Regions from separate parts of the Pseudogulbenkiania sp. MAI-1 genome, predicted to be linked through region 1. Evidence: predicted binding sites of a transcription regulator. Region 1 holds the regulator's gene; each other region holds the start of a gene.

What was found. Region 1 encodes HrcA, which represses chaperone genes, less so after heat shock. Its sites were predicted from a motif close to ATTAGCACTCGNNNNNNNCGAGTGCTAAT; they were not measured.
Region 2: a site for HrcA is predicted at 4,845-4,873, ahead of groES (co-chaperone GroES). Genes of this name have one in related genera too.
Region 3: a site for HrcA is predicted at 2,340-2,368, ahead of rpoH (RNA polymerase sigma factor RpoH). Genes of this name have one in related genera too.

Annotation. Positions count from the first base shown of each region.
Region 1 is NZ_AZUR01000001.1:2,816,228-2,823,370, reverse strand. It holds gene PSEMAI1_RS0113065 (SRPBCC domain-containing protein) at 1-426, opposite strand, end outside; gene recX (recombination regulator RecX) at 431-886, opposite strand; gene recA (recombinase RecA) at 895-1,950, opposite strand; gene hrcA (heat-inducible transcriptional repressor HrcA) at 2,140-3,159, shown strand; gene mltB (lytic murein transglycosylase B) at 3,209-4,243, shown strand; gene dnaX (DNA polymerase III subunit gamma/tau) at 4,302-6,236, shown strand; gene PSEMAI1_RS0113035 (YbaB/EbfC family nucleoid-associated protein) at 6,240-6,578, shown strand; gene recR (recombination mediator RecR) at 6,651-7,143, shown strand, end outside.
Region 2 is NZ_AZUR01000001.1:3,658,222-3,665,364, reverse strand. It holds gene rfbA (glucose-1-phosphate thymidylyltransferase RfbA) at 1-135, opposite strand, end outside; gene rfbD (dTDP-4-dehydrorhamnose reductase) at 154-1,044, opposite strand; gene rfbB (dTDP-glucose 4,6-dehydratase) at 1,041-2,105, opposite strand; gene galE (UDP-glucose 4-epimerase GalE) at 2,136-3,143, opposite strand; gene PSEMAI1_RS0117210 (glycosyltransferase) at 3,559-4,695, shown strand; gene groES (co-chaperone GroES) at 4,942-5,229, shown strand; gene groL (chaperonin GroEL) at 5,401-7,038, shown strand.
Region 3 is NZ_AZUR01000001.1:370,049-377,191, forward strand. It holds gene PSEMAI1_RS0101655 (PglL family O-oligosaccharyltransferase) at 1-1,210, shown strand, start outside; gene rpoH (RNA polymerase sigma factor RpoH) at 1,444-2,307, opposite strand; gene ftsX (permease-like cell division protein FtsX) at 2,443-3,351, opposite strand; gene ftsE (cell division ATP-binding protein FtsE) at 3,348-4,001, opposite strand; gene ftsY (signal recognition particle-docking protein FtsY) at 4,019-5,101, opposite strand; gene PSEMAI1_RS0101680 (pitrilysin family protein) at 5,174-6,544, shown strand; gene PSEMAI1_RS0101685 (pitrilysin family protein) at 6,534-7,143, shown strand, end outside.

The DNA of each region.
Region 1 (7,143 bases):
CCGCTTCTTGACGGCTTCGTTCATGCCGGAGAAGCCGTCACGGGTATGGTTGAGCAGGGTTTCGGAAAACAGCGGGGTCAGCAGGCCGCGAAAGGTCTCGCGCTGATGCAGCCGGGTGACGCCGCTATCCAGCGTTTCCAGCTCGAAGGCGTGCTCGCCGCAGAACAGCCGTTGAGCCAGCAGGATGCCGCGCCAGACCAGCTTCTGTCCTGGTTCGAGCTCGATCAGGGTCGGCCGGAAGGTCATGCGGCGCGTCTGGGGAGGGTGCAGCGTCACGCACAAGCGGGCGCCGCGCTGCAGCTTGCCGTGCAGGCCGACGATGAAGGGATTCCAGTACGGGTAGCTGGGCCAATCGGTCAGCACCTGCCAGACCTGTTCCGGACTGGCGTGGATGTCGATACGGCAGTCGATGGTCTTGATCGGCATCGCTCTACTCCTCCACGTCGGGAAAGTCTTCGTCCACCGCCCCTTGCAGTACCCGGCGGATCACGTCCATCGGGAAGCCGCGCGTGGCGAGGAAGCGCATTTGCCTGGCCCTGTCCTGCGGCGAGGCGGGTGGGGTGCCGAACTTGCGCTGCCACAGCGCGCGCGCCACCGCTTCGTCGTCCTGCTGCTCCAGCGCGGCGTGGATCGCTTCCCGGTCCAGCCCTTTCTCCCGCAGCGCCTGGGCGATGCGGCGGCTGCCGTACTTGCGGCCCTTCACGTCAGCAAACTGTTCGGCGAAGCGGCTGTCGGACTGCCAGCCGCTCGCGGCCAGTTCGTCGAGCAGGGCGGCGAGCTGCTCCTCGCTCTCGGCAAACGGCGCGAGCCGCCGCTCCAGCTCCCGGCGCGAGTGCTCGCGCCGGGAGAGGAGGTCGACGGCTCGCGCCTTCAGGCTTTTCTCCATGTCCCGGATCAGAACATGTCGTCGGCCAGTTCCTCTTCTTCCGGCTGGCCTTCGGTGATGGCGACATTCACGCCGACCGCTTCGCGGATCTTGCCCTCGACCTCGCGTGCGATGGCCGGGTTGTCCTTCAGCCACAGGCGGGTATTGTCCTTGCCCTGGCCGATCTTCTGGCCGTTGTAGCTGTACCAGGCGCCGGATTTCTCGATGAAGTTGTGCTCCACGCCCAGCTCGACGATTTCACCCTCGCGGCTGATGCCCTCGCCGTACAGGATGTCGAAGCCGGCCTGCTTGAACGGCGGGGACACCTTGTTCTTGACGACCTTGACGCGGGTCTCGTTGCCGATGATCTCCTCGCCCTTCTTGATACCGCCGATACGGCGGATGTCGAGGCGCACCGAGGCGTAGAACTTCAGCGCGTTGCCGCCGGTGGTGGTTTCCGGGCTGCCGAACATCACGCCGATCTTCATGCGGATCTGGTTGATGAAGATCACCAGCGTGTTGGTGCGCTTGATGTTGCCGGTCAGCTTGCGCAGCGCCTGGCTCATCAGGCGGGCGTGCAGGCCGACGTGGTTGTCGCCCATTTCGCCTTCGATTTCGGCCTTCGGCACCAGCGCCGCCACCGAATCGACCACGATCACGTCGAGGCCGCCGGAACGCACCAGCATGTCACAGATTTCCAGCGCCTGTTCGCCGGTGTCCGGCTGCGAGATCAGCAGGTCTTCGACGTTGACGCCGAGCTTCTGGGCATAGGTCGGGTCGAGTGCGTTTTCCGCATCGATGTAGGCGCAGGTACCGCCCAGCTTCTGTGCTTCGGCCACCACCTGCAGACACAGCGTGGTCTTGCCGGACGATTCCGGGCCGTAGATTTCGACCACGCGGCCGCGCGGCAGGCCGCCCACGCCGAGCGCCAGGTCCAGGCCGAGCGAACCGGTGCTGATCACCTGCAGGTTTTCGGTGATCTGGTTGTCGCTCATGCGCATGATCGAACCCTTGCCGAACTGCTTCTCAATCTGGGCAAGGGCTGCGGCCAGGGCTTTGCTCTTGTCTTCGGAACGCTCCGCCATGCTGTCTCCAAAAAACGGGTTTGATTGATAAAACGTACCGGCGGATTATCGCACAAAGCCCTTGGGGCTCAAACGCGCGTGTGCGGCCTGCCGGTGCCGTCGGTGGCAGCGAACTGGGCCGCAGGTGCTTGAAATGTAGGGCAGATGCAGCCACTTCTCTCTCCACGGGGGACGTGTAAAATGACTGGCATGCTGAACGAACGAGCGCAACGCCTGCTGAAAGCCCTAGTCGAGCGCTATATCGCCGACGGGCAGCCTGTCGGCTCGCGCACGCTGTCGATGGTGGCTGGGCTCGACCTGTCTCCGGCGTCGATCCGCAACGTGCTGGCCGATCTCGAGGAGATGGGGCTGATCGCTTCGCCGCACACCTCGGCCGGCCGCGTGCCGACCGCCAAGGGCTACCGCCTGTTCGTCGACCGGATGCTGACCATCCGGCCGCTGGAAGAGGGCACCCTGCACGAGCTGGAGCACAACCTGCAGCCGGACAGCCCGCAGCGCATCGCCCAGTCGGCCTCGTCGCTGCTCTCCGACCTGACCCATTTCGCCGGCGTGGTGATCACGCCGCAGCGGCTCGACGTGGCGTTCCGCCAGATCGAGTTCCTGCGCCTGTCGGAGCGGCGCATCCTGCTGATCCTGGTGACCATGGACGGCGATGTGCAGAACCACCTGCTCAACCCGTCGCGCGACTACACCCCGGCGGAGCTGATCGAGGCCGCCAATTTCCTCAACCAGCATTACGCAGGCCAGGGGCTCGCCAGCATCGCCCAGCGCATGGAGAGCGAGCTGCAGCAGCTCAAGGGGGATATCACCGAACTGATGGCGGCGGCCATCCGCTTCGGCCGCAGCGCGATGAGCGACGCCCCCGCCTCGGTGGTGATCGCGGGAGGCACCAACCTGCTCAATGTGCGCGACCTGTCCGACGACCTGACCCGGCTGCGCGAGCTGTACGAGACCTTCGAGCGCAAGACCGAACTGCTGGAACTGCTGAGCCAGAGCCGCAATGCGCAAGGGGTGAGTATCTTTATCGGCGAGGAGTCGGGCGTGATGACGCTGGGCGAGTGCTCGATCGTGACCGCGCCGTACTGCATCAACGGCCAGGTGGTGGGCACGCTCGGCGTGGTCGGCCCGACGCGCATGGCGTACGAGCGCGTCATTCCCATCGTGGACATCACCTCGCGCCTGGTGTCGAGCGCGCTGTCCTATCAATAACCCAGTCAGCCGGCCCTGATGCCGGCGGATGCCATACCGGAAGTCCCTGATGAAATTCCTTACCCGCCTGACCGGCGCCGCGCTCGCCCTGGGGAGTTCGCTGGCGCTGGCCGACGCCGCCTTCCTGGCCCGTCCCGACGTCCAGCGCTATATCGACGAGAAGGTAGCCGGCGGCCAGTTCAACCGCCCGGAGCTGGAGGCGGTGTTCGCCAACGTCGAAACCAAGCCGAACATCCTGCAGATACTCGACCGCCCGTCCACCTCGCGACCGTGGTACCAGTTCCGTCCGGCGTTTTTCAACGACCGCCTGATCGACGGCGGTGCGGCGTTCTGGAAAGAGAATGCCGACACGCTGGCGCGGGCCGAAGCGACCTACGGCGTGGCGCCGGAGATGATCGTGGCGATCATCGGCATCGAGACCGGCTACGGCCGCAATACCGGCAGTTTCCGCGTGGTGGATGCCTTGTCGACCATCGGTTTCGACTACCCGCGCCGTGCCGAGTATTTCCGCGGCGAGCTGACCGAATTCCTGCAGCTCGCCAAGGAGGAGGGCAAGAACCCGCTGCTGTTGAAGGGCTCCTACGCCGGGGCCATGGGCTGGCCGCAGTTCATGCCGTCGAGCTACCGCAAATGGGCGGTGGACTTCGACGGCGACGGCCACCGCGATATCTGGGGCAGCGTGCCGGACGTGATCGGCAGCGTGGCGCATTACTTCCAGTTGCACGGCTGGCGCCACGGCGACGACGTGATCCTGCCGGCCAGCCTGCAGCCGGGGGTGCAGGTCGATCAGTTGGTAGCCGACAAGTTCAACCTGCACTATACCGTCGGGGACCTTAAGAAGATGGGCGTGCAGCCGGACGCGCCGGTGGGCGACCAGGTGCCGGCGGTGCTGGTACCGCTGGAGAGCTCGCCCGGCGTGACCGAGTACTGGCTCGGCCTGAACAACTTCTATGTCATCACCCGCTACAACAAGAGCACGCTCTACGCCAAGGCGGCGCAGGAGGTGGCCGGGGCCATCCGCGAGCGCTACTTCGCGCAGCAGTTCGTCGCCCAGCAGCCCGCTGCCACGCCGCCGGCACCGTGAGCCGGATAGGGACGAAAAGGGTCGCCTTGCCTGCCAATTGGAATTAGAATCCGCCTCCATGACTTATCAAGTGCTTGCCCGCAAGTGGCGCCCGAAACGCTTTGCCGATCTGGTCGGCCAGGAGCATGTGGTGCGCGCCCTCACCAACGCCCTGGCCGGTGAGCGGCTGCATCACGCCTACCTGCTGACCGGCACGCGCGGCGTGGGCAAGACCACCATTGCGCGCATCTTGGCCAAGAGCCTCAACTGCGAGACGGGCACCACCGCCGAGCCGTGCGGCGAGTGCTCGGCCTGCCGCCAGATCGACGCCGGCCGTTTTGTCGACCTGCTGGAGATCGACGCCGCGTCCAACACCGGCATCGACAACATCCGCGAGGTGCTGGAAAACGCCCAGTACGCGCCCACCGCGGGGCGCTACAAGGTCTACATCATCGACGAGGTGCACATGCTCTCCAAGAGCGCCTTCAACGCCATGTTGAAGACGCTGGAGGAGCCGCCAGCCCACGTCAAGTTCATCCTCGCCACCACCGACCCGCAGAAGGTGCCGGTGACGGTATTGAGCCGCTGTCTGCAGTTCTCGCTGCGCAACATGACGCCGCAGCAGGTGGCGGGCCACCTGGCGCGCGTGCTGGACGTCGAGCAGGTGAGCTACGAGGCGCCGGCGCTGGCGCTGCTGGGCCGCGCCGCCGCCGGCTCGATGCGCGACGCGCTGTCGCTGCTCGACCAGGCCATCGCCTACGGCGTCGGCAAGGTCGAGGAAAGCGGCGTGCGTGCGATGCTGGGCGCGGTCGACCGCGCCTACCTCTATACTCTGTTGGAGGCCCTGGCCGAGGCCGACGGCCCGCGCCTGATTGCCGAGGCGAAGGCGCTGGCCGAGCGCGGCATCGGCTTCGATAGCGCGCTGGGCGAACTGGCCCTGCTGCTGCAGCAGATCGCGCTGGCGCAGACGGTGCCGGAGGCCATCGCCGCGGACGATCCCGACGGCGAGGCGGCGTTGGCACTGGCGCAGTTGATCGCGCCGGAAGACGTGCAGCTTTACTACCAGATCGCCATCCACGGCCGCAAGGACCTGGCCTTGGCGCCGGACGAGCACGCCGGCTTCACCATGACGCTGCTGCGCATGTTGGCGTTTCATCCGCTGAATGCCCCAGGGGACAGCAGCGCTCCGGCTCCCCGCCCGACGGTGCCAAGCCGTCCCGAACCGGCAAGCCGGCCGGCCGCGCCGAGCGAGCCGTCGGTGGAAGGAGCCTCGGCGGCCAAGGCCTTGCTGGCCCGCTTGGCCGGTCGCAACGGCGGCGCCCGCAGCGTGGCCGCGTCGCCGGACGAATCCGCACCGGCCGATCCCGAACCCGAGCCGGCGCGCGCCGAACCGCCGCTCCAGGCGCCCGTCGTGGCCGCCGAGCCGGTTGCGAAGCCGGTGCCGCCGGTGGTGGCGGAGATGGCAGCGATGCCGCAGGAACCGGCGCCGTGGGAGGATCTCCCGGACGACGACGGCGGCGACGTAGCCCCCGAGACGTGGAATGCGAGCGAGGCCGGCGATGTCGCTGGCGAGCCATGGCCGGAGCCGGTTGCGGTGCCTCCCGCCGCCGCCGAGCCCTACGTGTTCGACGGAGACTGGCCGGCCTTGGTGGCCGAGCTGGGTTCGCGCATGGGTGCGAGCCGCATGCTGGCGCACAACGCGGTGCTCAAGTCGTGGGACGGCCAGCGCCTGCAGCTGGCGGTGCCGGAGAGCTTCCGGCACATGGCCACGCGCGACTACCAGGAAAAACTCAAGGCCGTGCTGGCCGAACGCTTCGGCCGTGCGCCCGAGCTGTCGGTCAGCGTGGAAGAGCTGGGGCAGGAAACCCCGGCAATGCGCGAGGCGCGTTTCCGCCAGGAGCAGCTGGCGGCGGCGCGTGTCAATTTCGAAAACGATCCCGTGGTGCGGCAGCTGGTCGGCGAGTTCAACGCCGTGCTGCTCACCGAGACGATTCAACCTGTGCAGGAGTTGTAGCCCATGTTCGGAAAAGGTGGTATCGCCGGCCTGATGAAGCAGGCCCAGCAGATGCAGGAAAACATGAAGAAGGCCCAGGAAGAGCTGGGCAAGGTCGAAGTGGAAGGCCAGTCCGGCGCCGGCCTGGTCAAGGTCGTGATGACCTGCCAGCACGACATCAAGCGTGTGTCGATCGACGACAGCCTGCTGGAAGACGCCAAGGACGACAAGGAAATGCTGGAAGACCTGATCGCCGCCGCCGTCAACGACGCGGTGCGCAAGGTCGAAAGCACCACGCAGGAGAAGATGTCGGGCTTCACCGCCGGCCTCAACCTGCCGCCGGGCATGAAGCTGCCGTTCTGATCGCCTGTTCCTCACAAGGTTGGCCGAAGCGCAGGCTTCCGCCAACCTTTTTCCCTTTTGTGCCGCTCCCTGATGAAAAATCCCCCCTCGCTCGACCAACTGATCGCCGCGCTCAAGGTATTGCCCGGCGTCGGGCCCAAGTCGGCCCAGCGCATGGCCTTCCACCTCTTGCAACGCGACCAGGCCGGGGCCGACCGCCTAGCGCGTGCGCTCGACCGGGCGCTGGCCAACCTGACCCACTGCGAGCGCTGCAACACCTTCAGCGAGACCCCGCTGTGCAATCTGTGCGCCGACCCGGCCCGCAACCAGCGGCAGCTGTGCGTGGTGGAGATGCCGGCCGATCTGCTGATGCTGGAGCAGGCGCGCTGCTACGAAGGCTTGTACTTCGTGCTGATGGGGCGGCTGTCGCCGATCGACGGCATCGGTCCCAAGGACGTCAACCTCGACAAGCTGATGGTGCGCGCGCTCGACGGCGCGGTGGAGGAGGTGATCATCGCCACCAACTTCACCGCCGAGGGTGAAGTGACGGCGCACATGATCGCCGAGCTGCTGAAAGACCGCGGCC
Region 2 (7,143 bases), 840 kb from region 1:
CAGCATTAGAGTACTGAGCGGGTAGTAGATCATCGGCTTGTCGTAGATCGGCAGCAACTGCTTACTGACCGCCAGGGTGGCCGGGTAGAGGCGTGTGCCGGAGCCTCCGGCGAGAATAATGCCTTTGCGTTTCATGCTTCGCTTCTTCTGATCTTATTTGTAAAGCTGTGTGACCACGTGGGCGACGCCCTGTTGCCAGTGCGGCAGGGCCAGCCCGAAGTGACGGGACAGCTTGCTGCAGTCCAGTCGCGAATTGGCCGGACGCGGTGCGGGCAGCGGATAGCCAGATGTCGGAATCGGTCGGATGGCGCTGGCGGCGAGCCGGAGCGGGTAACGCTGCTGTTCGGCCAGTTGCACCACGAAGCGTGCATACTCAAACCAGCTGGTTTCTCCGCTAGCCGTCAGGTGATAGGTGCCATAGTCGAACTTGTGGGTTGGCAGCCGGTAGCGGCTGATGAGCTGCGCCGTGACGTCGGCAATCAGCGCGGCTGGGGTCGGGGCGCCGATCTGGTCCGCCACCACGTTGAGGCTATCGCGTTCGTGCGCCAGCCTCAGAATGGTCTTCAGGAAATTGCCACCATGAGCTCCGACCACCCAACTGGTGCGCAGAATCAGGTGGTGGGCGGTGCGGGCGCGAATGGCCTCTTCGCCCTCCCACTTGCTGCACCCATAGACAGACTGCGGGTTGACTGCGTCGTCTTCGCAATAGGCTCCTTCTTTGCGGCCATCGAAGACGTAGTCGGTCGAGTAATGAATCAGCAACGCGTCGTGCCGTTCCGCCCACTCGGCTATCACGCCCGGTGCCTGGGCGTTGACGGCCATGGCGAGCTCAACCTCGGTCTCGGCCTTGTCGACGGCGGTGTAAGCTGCCGGGTTGACAATGATGGCGGGCTGATGGCGATCCAGTGCGGCCAGCACGCTGGCTGGGTCGGCCAGATCCATCTCTTGTCGGGTCAGGGCAATGACTTCTCCCAGAGGCGCCAGCGCACGTTTCAGCTCGAAACCCACCTGACCGTTGGCGCCCGTAATCAGGATACGACTCATACCGCCACTCCGTATTGCTGGGCGACCCAGTCGCGATAAGCACCACTGGTAACGTTGTGGACCCAAGCCTGGTTGTCCAGATACCACTGCACCGTCTTGCGGATGCCTGTTTCGAAGGTCTCGGCCGGTTTCCAGCCCAATTCGCGCTCCAGCTTGCGGGCATCGATGGCATAACGGCGGTCGTGGCCGGGACGATCCTGCACGAAAGTAATCTGGCCTGCATACGACTCACCATCTGCGCGCGGTTGCAGTTCATCAAGAATCGAGCAAATGGTGTGGACTACGTCCAGATTGGGCTTCTCGTTCCAGCCGCCGACGTTGTACGTTTCGCCAGGGGTGCCAGCTTCCAGCGCGCGGCGGATGGCGCTGCAATGATCTTTGACGTACAACCAGTCGCGTATCTGTTGCCCGTCGCCGTAAATCGGCAGCGGCTTGCCGGCCAGCGCGTTGAGGATTACCAACGGGATCAGCTTCTCGGGGAAGTGGTATGGCCCATAGTTGTTGCTGCAATTGGTGGTTAGCACCGGTAAGTCATAGGTGTGATGCCAGGCACGGACCAGGTGATCGCTGGCAGCCTTGCTTGCTGAATACGGGCTGTTTGGTTCGTAGGCATTGGTTTCGGCAAACGGTGGATCGCTAGGCGACAAGGTGCCGTATACCTCGTCAGTTGAGACGTGCAGGAAGCGGAACGCTTGCTTGTCTGCTGCGGGCAGGTCATTCCAATACCCCCGGACAGCCTCGAGCAGATTGAAGGTGCCGACCACGTTGGTCTGGATAAACTCACCCGGTCCGCTGATCGAACGGTCGACGTGTGATTCGGCGGCAAAGTTGATTACGGCACGTGGACGATGTTCGGCCAGCAGATCTGCAACCAACTTACGGTCGCCAATATCACCGCGTACGAACAGATGGCGTGGATCGTCTTTGAGCAAGGCTAGCGTGTCGAGATTGCCGGCATAGGTCAGTTTGTCGAGATTAATGACTTGCTCGTCGCTGTGTGCCAGCCAATCGAGGACGAAGTTCCCGCCAATGAAGCCGGCGCCGCCTGTAACAAGAATCATGTCTTTGCCAGTGCTTTTTCTTAAAGAGGTTTAAGGATAACCGACTGGATTCTGGCTTTGCCAGCGCCATGCATCTTCGCACATTGCTTGGAGATCTCTCTGTGCTCGCCAGCCCAGGATTTCATGAGCCGAAGTCGGGTTGGCCCAGCATGCGGCAATGTCGCCGGGGCGACGGGCAACAATTTCATACGGCACAGGCTTGCCGCAGGCTGCTTCGAATGCTTTTACCATGTCGAGTACCGAATAACCTTGGCCTGTCCCCAGGTTGACGGTAATCAGTCCTCCTAGGGTCAGCAGCGCCTGCAGTGCTTTGAGATGACCGTCTGCCAAGTCGACCACGTGGATGTAGTCTCTTACACCGGTGCCGTCAGGAGTGGGGTAGTCGTTGCCGAACACATTGAGTTTGGGGCGTTGGCCAATGGCAACTTGGCTGATGAATGGCATCAGATTGTTGGGGATGCCATTGGGGGCTTCTCCGATCTGTCCGCTTTCGTGGGCGCCGACTGGGTTGAAGTAGCGCAGAATGGCGATGTTCCACTGGGGCTCAGCGGATGCTAAATCCCGCAGGATGTCTTCCGCCATCAGCTTGCTGCGGCCGTAGGGGTTGGTGGCCGAGAGAGGAAAGTTTTCGTGGATAGGGACGCTGGCCGGGTCACCGTACACTGTCGCTGAAGAACTGAATACCAAGGTGCGCACGCCATGGCGACGCATCGCCGCCAAGAGCGACAGTGTGCCGGTGACGTTGTTGTCGTAGTACTCCAGTGGCTTGGCGACCGATTCACCTACCGCCTTTAAGCCAGCAAAGTGGATGACGGCCTCTATCGGATGGCGAAAGATGGCATCCAGAACGGTTGCATCGCGGATATCTCCCTGGACAAACTGCAGGTTCTTACCCGCCAGCTTTTGCACGCGTTGCAAGGCTTCCAGTTTGCTGTTGCTCAGGTTGTCCAGTACGACCAGTTCATACCCAGCCTCCAAGAGATGCAGGCCGGTGTGCGAACCGATGTAGCCGGCGCCGCCGGTGACCAAAATCATGATTATGCCTTATGACTCAAAGTCTAATAAATGCGTGTTTTGAATAAATATGTAATTCTAACTGTGGATGGTCGCCGTTCGTGTTGCTGGATTGAAAATTCCATGTTGATTGGTCAAGGCGCCATTATGATGCATGCCATTGACGTTATTTTTAACCGATATTGTTATAAATATTTAACTATTCTTAATTATGGCTATGTTAGTATTTTGGCATATCTTGTCTGGATTGTGGAGTGCCGCTGAGCTAAAATTCATTTTGGCCAGGCGCGGGCAGCCTCTACATCTTGCCTGTCTTATGACTTGCCGGGGCGCCAACCCAGGCTGCAGCTGTGCGACGGTTGACTCAGTGGTGTTCTCGGGCTGCGATTCTAAGGCTTGATTATGACAATTGTTAGCGTTTCTTCTTGAGGAGTTGGATGTGTTCATCGGCCTATTTTTTGGGGCGCTCCTAGCCGCTATGTTGGTGGCTATTGCAATTATCCGCAGTGCCCATCTGCACGCTCACTTGTCAATGGATGGAGACTTGTCCGGCCCGCAAAAATTCCACACAGCACCTACCCCCCGGGTGGGCGGCGTGCCCGTCATGGCCGGCTTGCTGCTGGGGGCTGGAGGTGCTTGGTATGAGGGCTTGCCAGAGTTTGCCTATCTGTTGTTGGCCGGTCTTCCCGTGTTTTTGGCTGGCTTTGCCGAGGATTTGACCAAACGGGTGCGTCCGCTGTACCGGCTGCTCTTCGCTTTCGGTTCTGCCGCCATGGCTGCGTGGTTGCTGGGGGCTGTGTTGCCATCGCTCGGCATTGCCGGTTTGGATGAGGCCTTGATGGCTCTGCCTTGGCTGGCGCTGCTGGTGACAGTATTTGCCGTGGGGGGGGTGTGCCACGCGGTTAACATCATTGACGGCTACAATGGCCTGATGGGTGGAGTGGCGATGGCGATTTCCGCCGCTCTGGCTTATGTTTCGTTTACGGTGGGTGATGCTGCGCTGTTGGCTGTTTCCCTCTGCTTGTTAGGCGCTGTTTTGGGCTTCTTCGTGTGGAATTTTCCGCGAGGGATGATCTTTGCCGGTGATGCCGGAGCCTATCTGGTCGGTTTCTTGCTGGCGGAAGTGTCTGTCTTGCTGGTGGTGCGTCACCCAGGAGATGTGTCTCCGTGGTTCCCCATGCTGTTGATGATCTACCCGGTTTTTGAGACTGTCTTCTCTATCTATCGCAAGAAGTTTGTTCGCCAGATGTCGCCCGGCATGCCTGACGGCTTGCACTTTCATATGTTGATCTACAAGCGCTTGGTACGATGGATGGTGGGTAAGCGCGAGGCCAAACATCTGCTGCGTCGTAACAGTCTTACCGCTCCTTATCTGTGGGGCGTGGCCCTGTTCTCGGTCATGCCGGCGACCTTGTTCTGGCAATACGAATGGGTTCTGCAGCTATGTTGTGTCTTGTTCGTCTTGCTGTACGTTTGGCTTTATCGCCGGATTGTGCAGTTCCGCGCGCCGCGTTGGCTTGTGTTGCGTCGTGCCGAGGGTGATGTGCGTCCCAAGCTTGTCACTAGTTCCCGCTAATTCTTCTGTCTGCCTGAGCCCTGTCGGTTTTCCCGTCGGCGGGGCTCTTTCTTTGCCGGTGTGTGTGATAAATTCTATCGGCATGGTCATCCTGATTGATAAAAATTCGTCCGCCATTGCCCTTGAAAACCCCTTGCCCCGTCCCTATCATTAGCACTCGCAAGCGCCGAGTGCTAACGCGCTTGGCCAATCTGCTGATTTGATTGATTTTTCATTCTCACCAGCCACTGCTAACAGGAGAGAACAATGGCAATTCGTCCTTTGCACGACCGTGTAGTAATCAAGCGCCTTGAGGCGGAAGAGAAGACGGCTTCCGGCATCGTTCTGCCGGGTGCGGCAGCTGAGAAGCCGGACATGGGCGAAGTGATCGCCGTGGGCAACGGCAAGATTCTGGAAAACGGCGAGCGCCGCCCGCTGGAGCTGAAGGTCGGCGACAAGGTGATCTTCGGCAAGTATTCCGGTCAGACCGTCAAGGTTGACGGCGAGGAAGTCCTCGTGATGCGCGAGGAAGACGTTATGGGCATTGTTGAGTAATCCATCCCCACAACTGAGAGTGTGTGAATAAATCTGCTGCGCACCCCCATTCCGGCCCTGCGATGCTCACCGTACCCCTTGTACGGCTGCGCTTCTCGAACCGGCCTTGGGGCGCTCGCAACGATTTCTTAACACACACTCTGACCGAAACAGATTCTGGAGAAGTTAAGAATGGCTGCTAAAGACGTAAAATTCGGTGATTCCGCCCGCGCCAAGATGGTTGCCGGTGTCAATATTCTGGCCGACGCCGTTAAAGTGACCCTGGGCCCGAAAGGCCGCAACGTGGTGCTGGACCGCTCCTTCGGCGCGCCGACCATCACCAAGGACGGCGTGTCCGTTGCCAAGGAAATCGAACTGAAGGACAAGTTCGAGAACATGGGCGCCCAGATGGTCAAGGAAGTCGCTTCCAAGACCTCCGACGTGGCCGGTGACGGTACCACCACCGCAACCGTGCTGGCCCAGGCCATTGTGCAGGAAGGCATGAAGTTCGTTGCCGCCGGCATGAACCCGATGGACCTGAAGCGCGGTATCGACAAGGCCGTAATCGCCCTGGTGGGCGAGCTGGCCAAGATCGCCAAGCCGTGCACCACCTCCAAGGAAATCGCTCAGGTGGGCTCGATTTCCGCCAACTCCGACCTGGATATCGGCCAGATCATCGCCGACGCCATGGAAAAAGTGGGCAAGGAAGGCGTGATCACCGTTGAAGACGGCAAGTCGCTGAGCAACGAGCTGGACGTGGTGGAAGGCATGCAGTTCGACCGCGGCTACCTGTCCCCGTACTTCATCAATAATCAGGAAAAACAGATCGCCGCACTGGACAACCCGTTCGTGCTGCTGTTCGACAAGAAGATCTCCAACATCCGCGACCTGCTGCCGGTGCTGGAACAGGTAGCCAAGGCTAGCCGCCCGCTGCTGATCATCGCCGAAGACGTGGAAGGCGAAGCCCTGGCCACGCTGGTGGTGAACACCATCCGCGGCATCCTGAAAGTGGTGGCCGTCAAGGCTCCGGGCTTTGGCGATCGCCGCAAGGCCATGCTGCAGGACATCGCCATCCTGACCGGCGGTACCGTAATCGCCGAAGAAGTGGGCCTGACCCTGGAAAAAGTCACCCTCGACATGCTGGGCCAAGCCAAGCGCATCGAAGTGGGCAAGGAAAACACCATCATCATCGACGGTGTGGGTGAGCACGCTACCATCCAGGCTCGCGTTGGCGAAATCCGCCGCCAGATCGAAGAAGCCACTTCCGACTACGACAAAGAGAAGCTGCAAGAGCGCGTGGCCAAGCTGGCCGGCGGCGTTGCCGTGATCAAGGTCGGTGCCGCGACCGAAGTGGAAATGAAAGAGAAGAAGGCCCGCGTCGAAGACGCGCTGCACGCCACCCGCGCTGCCGTGGAAGAGGGCGTGGTGCCTGGCGGTGGCGTGGCCATCCTGCGCGCCCGCGCTACCCTGGAATCGCTGACCACCGACAACGCCGATCAGGACGCCGGTGTGAAGATCGTGCTGAAGGCGATCGAGGCTCCGCTGCGCCAGATCGTTCAGAACGCCGGCGATGAACCGTCGGTTGTCGTGAACAAGGTGCTGGAAGGCAAGGGTAACTTCGGTTACAACGCCGCCACCGGCGAATACGGCGACATGATCGAAATGGGCGTGCTGGATCCGGCCAAGGTGACCCGTACCGCGCTGCAACACGCGGCTTCGGTATCCGGCCTGATGCTGACCACCGACTGCATGATCGCCGAGCTGCCGGAAGACAAGCCGGCTGCCCCGATGGGCGGCATGGGCGGCATGGGCATGGACGGCATGATGTAATCAGTTAGAGTAGGGCGCAATCGAAGCGCATTGCGCCGACCTGCTGAACCGAAAAACCCCGCGAGTTTCGCGGGGTTTTCTTTTTTTCGGCCAACCTTGTCGGCT
Region 3 (7,143 bases), 2.4 Mb from region 1:
CGCTGCCGATCGTTTGCCGGCGCGCTGGCTGTGGGGGCTGATGGCGTGGCTGGCGCTGCTGCTGGCCTGGGCCGGTTCGCGCACCATCCTGCTCTACCTGCTGGCCTTGTCGGTGCTGGCCTTGGTGTGGCACTGGCGTATCGGGGAGGATGCCTCGCGCCGCCTGCGCAACGTGCTGTGGGGCAGCTGTGCGCTGATCCTGGCGGCGCAGTTCCTGTTGCCGTGGGCGAATCAGCTGGTGTCGCTGCTGAGCCATACGAGCGTCGGCGGCGCCTCCGGGCTGGAGCGGCTGGCCGCCAACGGCGACGGCATGGGCTCGCGCCGTTTTGCCGAGATGCACAAGGCCTGGCTGGTGTTCCGGGCGCATCCGCTATGGGGCGTGGGCTGGTCGCAGTTCGCGGCCGAGAGCGTGCGGCTGCAGACGCTGCCGCAGTTTGCCGCCGCCGGCTTCAACAGCGGCCTGTTCACCAACGCCCACAACCTAGTGCTGCAACTGCTGGCGGAGATGGGGGGCGTGGTGACGCTGCTGGTGTTGGGCGGCTTCGCCTGGGCGGTGTGGCCGTATTTCCGTCAGCGTGCCGAACTGGAGCACGTGCTGCCGCTCGGTGGCCTGGCGGTGACGCTGATCCACAGCCTGCTGGAATACCCGTTGTGGTACCTGTACTTCCTCGCCGTGCTGGTGATGTTCATGGCGCTGGTGCCGGGGCAGGGCGTGCGGCTGGCGCGGCCGGCGCGGCTGCCCTTGTGGCTGGGCGTGGCGGCGTTGGGCTGGCTGTCGCTGGCGGCGCTTCCGCGCTATAACGAGCTGCTCGGGTTGTATACGCCACAGGGCAATGCCAAGGCCAATGAAGTGCGTGTGGCGCGGCTGGCCGAGATCGTCGAGACCGAACCGCTGTTCGCCTTCCACGCGCTCAATACGCTGGACAACTACCTGCAGCCGACGCGCGAGCAGCTGCCGGAAAAGCGGCGCTGGCTGGCGCGGCTGGCGGCGTTCCGTCCTTATCCCGACGTATTGCTGAAAAAGGCCCAGCTCGAGGCGCTAGCGGGGGACGAGGCCGCGGCCGAAGCGACGCTCGGCACGGCGCTGGCGTCGTTCCCGACCTACGCGCCGTCATTCCTGAGCGAGTTGGGGCAGCGTGAGCCTGCCTGGGAGGGCTTGCGCCGCGTGGCGGAGGATGCCCGTCAAAAGCTGCCGCCGCAGTACCGTTGAGCCGGGGATTTTGCGGGGGCATCAAGAGCGTTGGCCATGTCCCCCCTGGTTGTGCCAGGTCAGGCGTAGGATGGGTGGAGCGTAGCGTAACCCATCACCTCATCGCATGGTTTGGCATGGTTTGATGGGTTACGGCATAAACGCCTTCCCCCATCCTGACAGGGCTCAAAAGGACAACGCCCCGCATTCGAGAGCGGGGCGTTGTCCTGTACGGGATGAGGCGTGTGGCGCGATCAGGCGTCGATCACGTCCCGTTCGCTCAGTGCGGTTTTCATCTTAGTCAGCGCCTTGGCCTCGATCTGGCGGATGCGCTCGGCCGACACGCCGAACTCGGCCGCCAGTTCGTGCAGCGTGGAACCGCTGTCGTCGGCCAGCCAGCGCGCTTCGATGATGCGGCGGCTGCGCGCGTCGAGCGACGCCAGCGCCTGCTCCAGGCCGGCGGTCTGCAGGTGATCGAAGGCCTTCTTCTCCAGCTGGCGCGTCGGCTCGTGGTCGGAGTCGGCCAGCCAGTCGATCGGGGCGAAGCCCTCCTCATCGCTGTCGTCGGCCAGCAGCGCCACGTCCTGGCCGCTCATGCGGGTTTCCATTTCCAGCACTTCTTCCGGCTTGACACCCAGGTCGTCGGCGATGACGCGCGCCTCGCTGTCGGTCAGCGCGGCAAAGCTCTTCTTCATGCTGCGCAGGTTGAAGAACAGCTTGCGCTGCGGCTTGGTGGTGGCGACACGCACCAGGCGCCAGTTGCGCAGGATGAATTCGTGAATCTCCGCCTTGATCCAGTGCACGGCGAAGGAGAACAGGCGTACGCCGCGGTTCGGCTCGAAGCGCTTCACCGCCTTCATCAGGCCGATATTGCCTTCCTGGATCAGGTCGGCTTGCGGCAGGCCGTAACCGGCATAGCCGCGGGCAATCGATACCACCACGCGCAGATGCGACAGCACCAGTTTCTTGGCCGCCTCCAGGTCGTTCTGGGCATGCAGGCGGTTGGCCAGCTCGTTCTCTTCTTCTGCGCTCAGCAGTGGCACGCTGTTCACGATCTGGATGTACTGCTCCAGACTGCCGCTGGATGAGGGGACGGGCAAGGCAAACGTTGCGGTCATGGATTAACTACCTCCTTGATGGGTAGTGCAATGCTAGCACTCGGATTGGTCGAGTGCTAGCCAGAAAAAGTTCCGATTCAGATGTATTTTTCAATCGGCCCGATAGCCGGTTTCTTCAAATACGGAAGCCCAGGCTCAGCGCGGCTCGATCTGGCGTAAGTGGTGATTCGCCGCCAGCCGCGCGCCGAGCATGGCCAGCGCGCCGGTAGCAGCGAGCATCGCCAGCAGTTCCAGCGGGGCCAGCGTGCGCAGCTCCAACTGCTCGTTGTAGAGCCGGGCGAATTCGCGTACTGCCGGGTTGGCCGACGCCACCAGCCAGCCGGTCAATCCCCAGGCGATCAGCCCGGCCAGCACCCCTTGCCACAGCGCGTGGTAGAGGAAGGGGCGGCGGATGAAATTGTCGGTGGCGCCGATCAGCTTGGACACCTCGATCTCGTCGCGATGCGCCAGGATCTGCATGCGGATGGTGTTGTGCGTCACCAGCACCAGCGCGAGGCCGAGTGCCGCGCCGAGGAACAGCGTCAGGTGGCGCGTCAGCTCGACCATGCCGAACAGGCGCTTGGCCCAGTTGGCGTCGAACTGGGCGGATTCGACCATTGGCAGGCCGGACAGCTCCTTCTGCAGCATCTCCAGTTCGCCAGGCTCGAGCGTCTTCGGGGTGATCACGAAAGCGTCCGGCAGCGGATTGCTGTCCAGTCCCTCGGCCAGGCCGTCGAGGCCGTTGCGCTTTTCCAGTCCGGCCAGGGCCTCGGCCTTGTCGACGAAGGTGAACAACTTCACCTTGGGATGGCTGGCCAGCGAGCTCTTCACCGCCGCGAGGTCGGCGTCTTCGGCCGACAGCTCCATGAACAGCGAGATCTGCGGCGTCGCAGTGAGCTTGCCGACCCAGGCCTGGGTACTCTCGACGGCCAGGTAGAGCGCGATCGGCAGCGCCAGCGCCACCGACAGCATCAACAGGCTGAGCAGGCTGCCGAACGGCTGGCGCAGGATCTTGACCAGCGCCTGGCGGGCACTCAGCGCGTGCAGGTAGAGAAAGTGCTTCATGCGGCGAACTGTCCTTCCCTCAGGCGGATGATGCGGCGGCCGTAGTCTTCCATCAGCGTCTCGTCGTGCGCCGAGATCACCACCGTGACCCCGACCTGGTGGAACGACTTGAACAGCTCCATGATGTCCAGCGCGTAGGCGCGATCGAGGTTGGCCGACGGTTCGTCGGCGAGCAGGATGGCCGGCCGGTGCACCACGGCGCGGGCGATGCACAGCCGCTGCTGTTCGCCGCCGGAGAGGTGGATCGGCATGGCCTTCTCCTTGCCGAGCAGGCCGACCTTGTCGAGCGCGGCGCGCACGCGGCGGGCGGCGTCGCGCCGCTCGAAGCCGATGATGTTGAGCGGCAGCATGACGTTGTCGAACACCGGGCGGTCGAACAGGATCTTGTGATCCTGGAACACCAGGCCGATGTGCTGGCGCACGTAGGGCAGCTGGCCCGGACGCAGCTTGGAGAGGTTCTGGCCGTTGACCAGCACGCCGCCGCTGGTGGCGCGCTCGATGCCGGCGATCAGCTTGAGCAGCGTCGACTTGCCGGCGCCGGAATGGCCGGCCAGGAACACCATTTCGCCGCTGTCGATGGCAAACGAGAGATTCTTCAGGGCCTCGTTACCCCCGGGGTAGCGCTTGGTCACCTGGTCGAACTGGATCATGCGGATGGGTCCCCTTCTCAGTCGAACAGCGCGTCGACGTAGTCTCTCGCATTGAACGGACGCAGGTCGTCGATGCCTTCGCCGACGCCGACGAAACGCAGCGGCACCGGGTTCTGCTTGGCGATGGCGGCGATCACCCCGCCCTTGGCGGTGCCGTCGAGCTTGGTCAGGATCAGGCCGGTCAGCCCCAGCGCCTCGTCGAACACCTTGACCTGGTTGATGGCGTTCTGGCCGATGTTGGCGTCCAGTACCAGCATCACCTCATGCGGCGCCTCCGGCAGCGCCTTCTGGATCACCCGCTTCACCTTCTTGATCTCTTCCATCAGGTGCAACTGGGTCGGCAGGCGTCCGGCGGTATCGGCCAGCACGATGTCGATGCCGCGCGCCTGGGCGGCCTTGATGGCATCGAAGCAGACCGCTGCCGAATCGCCGCTCTGCTGGGCGATGACGGTGACGTTGTTGCGCTCGCCCCAGGCGATCAACTGTTCGCGTGCGGCGGCGCGGAAGGTGTCGCCGGCGGCCAGCAGCACCGACTTGCCCTGTGACTGGAAATACTTGGCCAGCTTGCCGATGCTGGTGGTCTTGCCGGCGCCGTTGACGCCGGCCATCATGATGACATAGGGTTTGCGTCCGGCGGTGTCGAGCGGCTGCTCCAATGGGCCGATCAGGTCGTTCAGCGAATCCTTCAGCGCCCCCTTCAGCTCGGCGGCGTCTTTCAGGCCCTTGAGCGACACGCGCTCGCGCACGTCCTTGAGCAGGTGCAGGGTGGCGTCGACCCCCATGTCGGCGGTCAACAGCACCGTCTCCAGTTCGTCGTACAGGTCCTCGTCGATCTTGCCACCGCCGAACAGGCCGGCCAGCGACTTGCCGAGCTTGTCGCGGGTCTTCGACAGGCCGGCCTTGAGCCGTTCGGTCCAGCTCAGCTTCTTGGGCGGGGCGGGCTCGGCCGGAACCGGGGCGATGGCCGGGGCGGACGGAATCTCCGGGGGCAGGGAGGCATCGGGGATAAGCTCGGTGGCGCTGACGGTGTCGGGGGCGGACGTTTCGCTGCTGGCCGGGGTGGCCGGCGGCGCAGACTTCTTCTTGAAGAAACTAAACATGCTGGGCTGTAGTCAACTTATGGGCATTAGATGGCCAAATTGTATCCTCAAATCAACCATAGGGCAGACTCCGTGATTTCCAGGACCCTCTCGACTGTTGCGGGTGTGGTGTTTCTTGGGGTGTGCGGCGCGGTTTCGGCCGCACCGGTCGAGGCCGTGCTCGATAACGGCATGAAAATCGTGGTGCAGCGCGACGAACGCGCGCCGGTGGCGGTGTCGCAGCTGTGGTACCGCGTCGGCAGCGTGGACGAGGTTAACGGCCGCACCGGCCTGTCGCACCTGCTGGAGCACATGATGTTCAAGGGCACGCCGACGGTGCCGGCCGGCGAATTCAGCCGGCTGATCGCCCAGGCCGGAGGCAAGGACAACGCCTTCACCTCGCGCGACTACACCGTCTATTTCCAGCAGCTGGCGGCCGACAAGCTGCCGCTGGCGCTGAAGCTGGAGGCCGACCGCATGGCCAATCTGTCGTTCAAGGACAGCGATTTCGCTAGCGAACTGCAGGTCGTCAAGGAGGAACGGCGCATGCGCACCGACGACCAGCCTGCCGGCATCATGGCCGAAACGCTGTTCGCCAATGCCTTCGTCGCCAACCCGGTGCGCTACCCGATCATCGGCTGGATGGACGACCTCGACCACATGCAGCCGGACGATCTGCGCCAGTGGTATCGCCACTGGTACGGCCCGAACAACGCCACGCTGGTGGTGGTCGGCGACGTCGACCCGCAGGCGGTGATCGCCGAGGCGCGCCGCCAGTTCGGCCCGCTCAAGCCGGTTGCCCTGCCCGAGCGTCGGCCGCAGCTCGAGCCGGAACAGAAGGGCATCCGCCGGGTCAGCGTCAAGGCGGTCTCGCCGCTGCCTTACCTGACGCTGGCGTGGAAGGTGCCGCGGCTGGAGAAGGTCGACGAGCAGCCGCCGTACGCCTTATATATGTTGTCGGCCATTCTCGACGGTCAGGCCGCCTCGCGGTTGCCGCGCCGATTGGTGCGCGAGCAGCGCGTCGCCACCGACGTCTCGGCTAGCTACGACATGCTCGGACGCGGCGGGGCGCTGTTCAGCCTCACCGGCGTGCCGGCGCAGGGCAAGACGCTGGCGCAACTGGAACAGGCCCTGCGCCAGGAGATCGCTCGCATCGCCCGCGACGGCGTCAGCGAGCGCGAGCTCGAGCGCGTGCGGCTGCAACTGCAGGCCGGACGCATCTACGAGAAGGACTCGATGTTCGCCCAGGCCATGCGCATCGGCAATCTGGAAAGCATCGGTTTCTCCTGGCGCGACGACGACGCCATCGACGCCAACCTCGCCAAAGTCAACGCAAAGCAGGTGCAGCAGGCGGCGCGTACGCTGGTCGACGACCGGCTGACCGTGGTCACTCTGCTGCCCCAGCAGGGTGCCAAGCCGCGCATGCCGGCCATGCCGCAGGGAGATCAGAGCCATGTCCGTTAAACAGTTCAAGCGAGCGATCAGCTGGCTGGGGGGCGTCGCGCTGCTGCTGAGCGGTATGGTGCAGGCCGTGACCATCCAGCACTGGAGCGGCGCCAACGGCGCCCGCGTCTATTTCGTCGAGGCGCATGCCAACCCCATCGTCGACGTGCGCGTCGAGTTCGATGCCGGTAACCGTCGCGAAGACCCGGCCAAGCCCGGCGTCAGCGACATGACCGCCAGCCTGCTCGACGCCGGCACCGCCAGCCGTAACGAAGAGCAGCTGCGCGAAGCGCTGGCCGACACGGCCTCGTCGCTGTCGTCATTCGCCGAGCTGGAAAGCGCCGGCATCTCACTGCGTACGCTGGCCCGCCCCGCGGTGCGTGAGCAGGCCGTGGCGCTGGCGGCGGACGTGCTGGCCCGCCCCGCCTTTCCGCCGGCCATCCTCGAGCGGGAAAAGGCCCGCAGCATCGAAAACCTGCGCCAGGAAGAGAACGACGCCGGATTCCTGGCCCAGCGCGAGCTGACCCGGCTGATGTATCCCAGCCATCCTTACGGCATCAACGCACGGGTGTCGGCCGAGTCGTTGAAGAAAATCACCCGCGCCGATCTGCTGGCATTCT